2 regions of the Peribacillus sp. NPDC101481 genome follow, and region 2 is predicted to be linked to the other one. Evidence: riboswitches for the same ligand, from Rfam matches in the RefSeq annotation. Region 2 holds a riboswitch; the other holds the start of a gene.
What was found. A riboswitch is a leader RNA that binds a small molecule or an ion and turns the genes downstream of it on or off. The one in region 2 is predicted to bind cyclic di-AMP.

Region 1 (3,763 bases), on a different contig from region 2:
ATTTGGTCCTTTTAATGATTGTTCTATTCTATCTGGCCACATGGTTTGTTAAAGCCTTTTTAGCATACATCCAAGTAGGCGTATTTGTATAAGGCGGGTGAAATGAATGAGCGGGAAATGGAAAATTGCAGCGGTCTCCATTGCGTCGATAGTCTTAATAACCGTTAACTTATACCTTATTGAAAAAAAAGAAAGCAAAGTGGAACGAACTGTTTTCGTTGAAAACTGGACTAAGGTAAAAAAAGATACAATTACGGATACTATTCAAACAAATGGGGTAATTAAACCTGTAGAAGAGTATGATATCTATTTTGACACCAAGAAAAATGATTTTAAGAAATTCCTTGTTAAAGAAGGCGATGAGATTACGGCTGGCTCCTCGTTGTTTGAGTATACGACGACCGAACTTGATGCTCTTAAAGCGAACTTGGAAGCGGAGAAAACGGCATCTGAGGGAGAAATTGCAGGTATTGAGGAATACATAGGGAAGTTGAGGTCCTATCAAGGGACCATGACCAGTAATCCTGAAAAAGCAGCCATTGATGAATCTGTGGAAAAAAACTTGAAAATTGATATAACAACAAGTTCCTCAGATCTTATTAAAAGTAACATTGAGCAAGAAATGTACAAGCAGGAACTGGAAAAAAACAGCTTGAATGAAAAAGTGAAAATGCTTGAAGCTAAAATAACTTCAATTGAGGAGCAGTCCAGTGCGATCGTGTCAACGAGTGAGGCTGATGGTGTAGTTAAAAATATCAATAAAAACCTGAATAATCCCATTATATCCATCGTTTCAACAAATATGGCAATTGAAGGGGATTTCTCTGAAGAGGAAATGAAAAAGGCTGAAGTGGGCATGACTATAAAAGCAAGTTCCTCTGATTCAAAAAAGGCATTGAAAGGGACGATAGGTCGCATCCATTCCTATCCCGCTGAAGAGCCGTCATTAAAAAAGGATAACAGATTTCCATTTCAGGCACTAATCGAACCGGAAGGTGAAGAAACGGAAGCTTTGTTGGTGGGATCCAAAGTGAATCTTACTGTAATAACCAATGAGAAAGCCGGTGTACCCTCCATTCCTATAGAAGCCATAAAAAACCATAAACAGCCTTATATTTACAAATTGACTAAAAATGGCTATGTGGATAAACATTACATTACAAAAGGGCTTAAGGCTGAAGGGAAGCAAGAAATCATAAACGGACCGTCGGTAGGTGACGTCATTCTAATGGAGCCGGATGTGTCGAAGAACCATTCTTATTTCATTACCCCAATCCAATTTGGAAAAGTGAAGGCAGCAACTTATAAAAAATTCACCTCTAGGGAAAAAGTAAGATATCTGTTACTTGGCGTATTGGAAAAATAACCGCTTCTTTCATCAAGAGAGGTGATGTCAAATTAGTGATTAATTATATATCAATATAACTTATATTATTAAAAATCGGGAAGAGTAATTATAGATACAATAGTCTCTAATACAGAATATTCAGATATATTTAAAGATTTTTTCTAGAACTAATGCGAATAAATATTTACAGATTATCATTTTTAGTATAATATTTTATTATAAGTTAACTCGCTTAATCTTATTCCAAGAACGGGGGACCCATTTTTGTGGATTTTATCCGCTAGGGGTGAATTCAGAAATGAAAGGGCATTTGTGTTTCCAATTCCTAACCCGACAGCTAACCTCGTCAGCGTCTTTAAGGGAACATGTGTGAATATTCACGCCAATAAGAAATCGACACATGAAGTGTCTTTTTTTTCGGCGTAAAGACAGAGTTTTTCAAAAAAAGAAAAATTACTTTCTTTTATTAGTATCTTGTTTCCCTTACCGAGACAAAAATGTTTTTGCATCAAAGACTTTATGGAAGGTGAGGAAAGTAAATGAAGAAATTCAAATTAAGTTTAGCTAGCCAAATTTTCATTGGTTTAATTTTAGGGATTATCGTTGGTGCCATTTTTTATGGTAGTGAGACGGCCCAAAACTTTTTACAGCCATTCGGAGACATTTTCCTACGAATGATTAAAATGATTGTAGTACCAATCATTGTGTCAAGTCTTATCGTTGCAGTTGCAGGTGTAGGCGATTTAAAATCAGTAGGTAAACTTGGAGCTAAATCAATATCATACTTTGTTGTAGTAACTATGATAGCGATTGCTGTTGGTTTAATTTCAGCGAATATCATCCAGCCTGGTGTTGGTGTAAATATGGACAAGCTAGAACAAACTGATATTTCTACCTATGTTGATACAGCAGAAACTAAGCAGCATGAATCGTTCGTAGATACAATCGTTCACATTGTGCCATCCAATCCAGTTAAAGCCATGGTAGAAGGCGATATGCTAGCGATCATTTTCTTCTCCGTGTTGTTTGGACTTAGTATTGCGGCCATCGGTGAAAAGGGTAAACCAGTATTCCGTTTCTTCCAAGGTGTAGCTGAAGGAATGTTCTACCTAACTAACATGGTCATGAAATTCGCTCCTATCGGTGTATTTGCACTAATCGGTGTGACGATCTCCAAATTCGGTTTGGAATCTTTAATTCCGTTAGGAAAGTTAGCGCTTTCTGTTTACGGAACAATGATTTTCTTTGTAATAGTCATTCTTGGTCTTATTGCGAAATTTGTCGGATTCAATATCTTTACGTTGATTAAACTTCTAAAAGAAGAATTGATTCTTGCTTTCTCTACTGCAAGTTCAGAAGCGGTTCTTCCTAAGATCATGGAAAAAATGGAAAAAGCGGGATGTCCGAAACATATTGCTACATTTGTTATTCCGACTGGATATTCTTTTAACCTTGATGGTTCTACATTATACCAAGCGTTAGCAGCTATCTTCATCGCTCAAATGTACGGAATCGATTTAAGCATGTATGAGCAAATTACGCTAATGCTAGTGTTAATGATCACATCCAAAGGGATTGCGGGTGTACCAGGTGTATCTTTCGTAGTTCTTTTAGCGACATTGGGAACTGTCGGTATTCCTATTGAAGGTCTAGCATTCATTGCCGGTATTGACCGTATTCTTGATATGGGACGTACAGTAGTAAACGTTATCGGTAATTCACTTGCGGCAATCGTTATCTCTAAATGGGAAGGTCAATTCAACCCGCCTTCCAAAAAAGAATTAGAACAAGTTTCTTAATACAAAAAATCCAGAGTGAAATGTCACTCTGGATTTTTTTTGAATTAAAATGCGCTTCCTTACTTTTGGACGATCCAGAAGCGGCAATCGGAAGAGAAAGCGATGACATCATCATTTTCATGGAATAATTCACTTCGATAAAAGCTTTCGATAACTTTGAACCGTGCTTCTTCCAGGCATTCAAGTACTTCAAGTTTAGTTGGGATATGTAGGTAAGTATCTTCTTGAAGCGTCTTTCCGGATGTGAAAATATCCCCGAATTCATAAAGCCTCTCATCTTGTTTACCAACACACCAAATCATTTCCTCTTGCTCCCAGAAGTTCAGGTAATTTTCGTTTTTATCACGGTCATGTGTTGTGAAAATGAAGAGCCCTTCAGGTTTTAAAATACGGTTGATTTCTTTTAAAGCCAATGTGCGGTTTTTTCGCTGGGGAATTTGCATTAAACCATTAAAAGCGAAGATTGCTTTATCGAATGATGAGTCGTTGAAAGGGAGGTCGGTTGCATCGCCAAGGATAAAGGGTATGTCCAGGTTATATTCATGGGCTATTTTTTCGGCTTCATAAAGCATGGCAGGAGTCAGGTCGATTCCCGTTAGATTTTGAAATCCTTTTT
Region 2 (3,763 bases):
ATGGGAATACTCGTTATAAATTTCATCGAGAAGACCTCCATATGGTGATCTTCTCGTATGTATAATGCTTGCATTCAAAAATAAGGTATCGGGCTCAATGAAGAAAGAGCTGGCACCTGCCAGTTATTCAATATTGGCGAAGTAGGCTAGATCTTCTTTATTGCCAACCACTAAAAGCATATCTTTTTCATGGATATCCTGATCCGGTGAGGGTGCTATGATAATTTCCCCATTACTCACGATGGCAATGACGCTGATATTATATTTTGCCCGTAAATCAAGCTCCCTGAGGCTTTTTCCCTTCATGCTCATGGGGAGGATGATTTCCTCGATATTGTATTCTTTGGAGAGCTCTATATAGTTCAGCATGTTAGGGGAAAGAAGCTGATTCGCGACCCGTTCCCCCATATCCCTCTCAGGATAGATCACCCAGTCGGCACCAATCTTAGTAAGCACCTGACCGTGATTTTTATTAAGTGCTTTGGCAATGACCTTTTTGACCCCAAGCTCTTTTAAAAGCAAGGTAGTTAAAATGCTCGATTGCATGTCATTTCCGATGGCTACGATGACACAATCGAAATTACGGATTCCGATTGCTTTCAATGTCTCTTCTTCGGTCGTATCCGCCATGACTGCATGGGTAACGTTCAGTTCCGCATTCTCGACTCTTTCCTCGTTCACATCAATACCCAAAACCTCTTGGCCTGCCGTATATAATCTATGGGCCACACTGGTTCCAAATCTGCCTAAACCTATCACGGCGTATTGTCGTTTTCCCATCTTTTACGCTCCTTCATTCATTATTAACCAATCATGATTTTCCCTTTTGGACGTCGGAATGGATCTGGCTTGCGCCTCATGGCGATAGCAAAGGCAAAAGTCAAAGGACCAACACGTCCTGCAAACATCGTGAAAATGATGAGCATCCGGCCGACCGGTGATAATTCCGGGGTCAAACCCATTGAAAGTCCCACGGTGGCGAAAGCTGAAGTGGCTTCGAACAAAATCATCAAAAAGTCAGTTCCGCTTTCAGTGATGGTCAGCAGAATGGAGATGAGTGAAACCATGAATACGCCAATGAATGTAACGGATAATGCTTTAAAAATCGTTTCATTCACAATGCGGTGACGGAATAATACCACATCACCCTTTCCTTTAATCTGTGACCAAACGGTACCGACAAGCGTCGCCAATGTAGTCGTTTTAATCCCGCCGCCAGTCGATCCGGGTGATGCCCCGACGAACATCAGAAAAATGATGAGCAGTAATGTTGGTTGAGTTAAATCAGGGATATTCAGCGTATTGGAGCCTGCCGTCCTTGGTGATACCGATTGAAATAATGATGACAGCGTTTTACCCATGAAAGATAAAGGCTGCAATGTCTTGGCATTGCCGAACTCGAATAGAAAGATTAAAATTGCTCCGGCAATCGTAAGGGTTAAGCTAGTCGCTAGAACGATCTTCGTATGTACTGATAAACGATGGGTATTCCGATATTCATATAGTTCATTCATTACGATAAAACCTATTCCTCCAAACGTGATGAGGAAGGCGACGGTAAGGGTTACGAATGGATCCGATACATATGGGGTCAAACTCCTGAATTCCCCCATTAAATCGAAGCCGGCATTATTGAAATTCGAGATGGAATGAAAAACCCCGTAATAGACCGCTTTAACGATTGGCATGTCAAAAGAAAAGCGAATCGATAAGATAAGTGCACCCATGCCTTCAATGATGGCCGTGAAAATTAAAAGCCGTTTCACTAATCTGACTACACCCGCCATGGATAGATTATTTAACGACTCCTGCAGAACTAACCTGCCTTTTAAAGAAATCTTTTTGCCTAAAAGGAAAAAGATAAACGTCGCAAATGTCATGAACCCTAAGCCGCCTACCTGAATCAGTGTTAAGATGACCAACTCACCAAAAGTGGTGAAGGTCGATCCCGTATCCACAACGACCAGTCCTGTTACACATGTAGCGGAAGTCGAGGTGAATAAAGCATCCAGAAAAGAAAGACCATGGCCATTTTCTGTGGAAATCGGCAGGGTCAATAAATAGGCCCCGATAAGTATCAGGATGGCAAAGCCAAGTACAAGTATTTTTGGCGGATCCAATTTTGTCATTCTCAAATGATCATCCCTACTGTATGACTTTTAATCATCAATCTGCTTTTCGAATCTTTTTAAAGGCATAATAAAAAGACCTGCGAAAACATCGAATAGCTGTATTGCCACAAAAAGCGTGCAAAAAAAGCTCCCGAAATAGGCGGTCTTATGACCTCCTTCGCTTTAGCCGACGAAGTTAGCTGACGGGTAGGATGGCGAAAGAGCTGATCTCATCCCTTCTGCAAGGCAGAATTAACCCCAAATGATTGGGTCCTCCGTACTCAATTTCCATGAGTTTTGGCCGAAATGCATTAAATTGATAAACGTATTCTACTCCCATCATTTAGCAGTTGTAAACCCCTAAATCGTAAAAAAATATTTCTTTAACAAAACTGAAAATTTACGTTTTATTTACATTTAGAAAACGTATTGACAAATATTAGTTAGCACATTATGATAGGTTCGATTAATCCAATTATGATAACCGGCATCGATGTACTTTATTCAATAATTTCAAGCAGAACATGCGATGCCAATCAAAATTTTCTAACATATATTTTATGTTTCTTTTGTAAATGATAAAGAAAAAAGCATTGCATTTGTATTTAAAGATTCAAGACATTTTATTAAAAAGGCGGGCAATTATGGAGAAGACGTTCAATAGATATGTTATTAATGCTACAGGCAAGGGTGGCCAGACATATTTAACACAATGCCAGGATAAAGATGCACTAAGGAAATGGATAGCCGATCATGAGGATCAAATCATTATGGATGAGTTAAGGATAACGGATAAGAAAAAGAATCCGTTCTTAAAATTGTTTTCCCTAAGGTAAATCAACTGCATCCAACATTCATTAGCGGTATTCAATTATTTATTCCCTGTGTTCTATCCGGAATGCTGAGCGAAAAATCCATATCTTGTTTTGCTTTGAAACTCATTTATTATAATGAGTTTTTTTGCGTTGGTTATTTAGAGGCAAAAGCGAAGGAAAAAATGTAATCCGATTTAAAGGCATGTTGATGGAACCTGCCTTTAATGAATCGTTCATTGGATGAATGTGCGCAATTGGCTGATGAAGTTCAAGATTTGAAAATGGATTTTCGCCATTTCTTCCGCCGTTTGTTTTTCACAGTTCTCTAGCCACTCAGTAATCACCCCTAAAATCGCCGATGTCAGGAAGGCGTGCATATACATGCGGAATGCTTCATCTTTAGCTGCTGGATGCAGGCTGATCAAACGCTCCAACAGTACTTCACCGAAAACCCGTTTTATTTTTTTCGCAAAAGAAGGGTCGCCCTGATCACCTAGAATGGCCCTTAATGCGTGAGCATGTTCACTGATGAATTGAAAAATCTCTATGAAAGGCGGGTAAAGTTGCTGTTGATGAAGAGCCAAAAAAGCCTCTTTCGGCAAAATGGCAGTAATGCGTGTTTGAAGTTCATGTAACAATTCCTGCTGTAAGTGATCCATCAATTCATATTTATCTGTGTAATGCAAATAGAATGTGCCCCGATTAATGTTGGCACGCTCTGCAATTTTCTTCACTGATACATGTGAGAACCCCTCTGCTTCAACGAGTGCAATAAAATGATGTTGTATCTGCTTTTTCGTCTTTTGTACCATATCCTCATGAATCGATGCCATGGAA

Region 1: it holds a riboswitch for cyclic di-AMP, as region 2 does, so the genes downstream of both, ACIROD_RS25880 (cation:dicarboxylate symporter family transporter) here and ACIROD_RS21815 (TrkH family potassium uptake protein) in region 2, are expected to answer to the same signal.

What each region holds. Positions count from the first base shown of each region.
Region 1 is NZ_JBIWNJ010000010.1:7,318-11,080, forward strand. It holds gene ACIROD_RS25870 (hypothetical protein) at 1-92, shown strand, start outside; gene ACIROD_RS25875 (efflux RND transporter periplasmic adaptor subunit) at 107-1,366, shown strand; cyclic di-AMP (ydaO/yuaA leader) riboswitch at 1,568-1,715, shown strand; gene ACIROD_RS25880 (cation:dicarboxylate symporter family transporter) at 1,888-3,147, shown strand; gene ACIROD_RS25885 (class I SAM-dependent methyltransferase) at 3,207-3,763, opposite strand, start outside.
Region 2 is NZ_JBIWNJ010000004.1:28,057-31,819, reverse strand. It holds gene ACIROD_RS21820 (potassium channel family protein) at 124-780, opposite strand; gene ACIROD_RS21815 (TrkH family potassium uptake protein) at 804-2,129, opposite strand; cyclic di-AMP (ydaO/yuaA leader) riboswitch at 2,282-2,424, opposite strand; gene ACIROD_RS21810 (hypothetical protein) at 2,756-2,947, shown strand; gene ACIROD_RS21805 (TetR/AcrR family transcriptional regulator) at 3,160-3,759, opposite strand.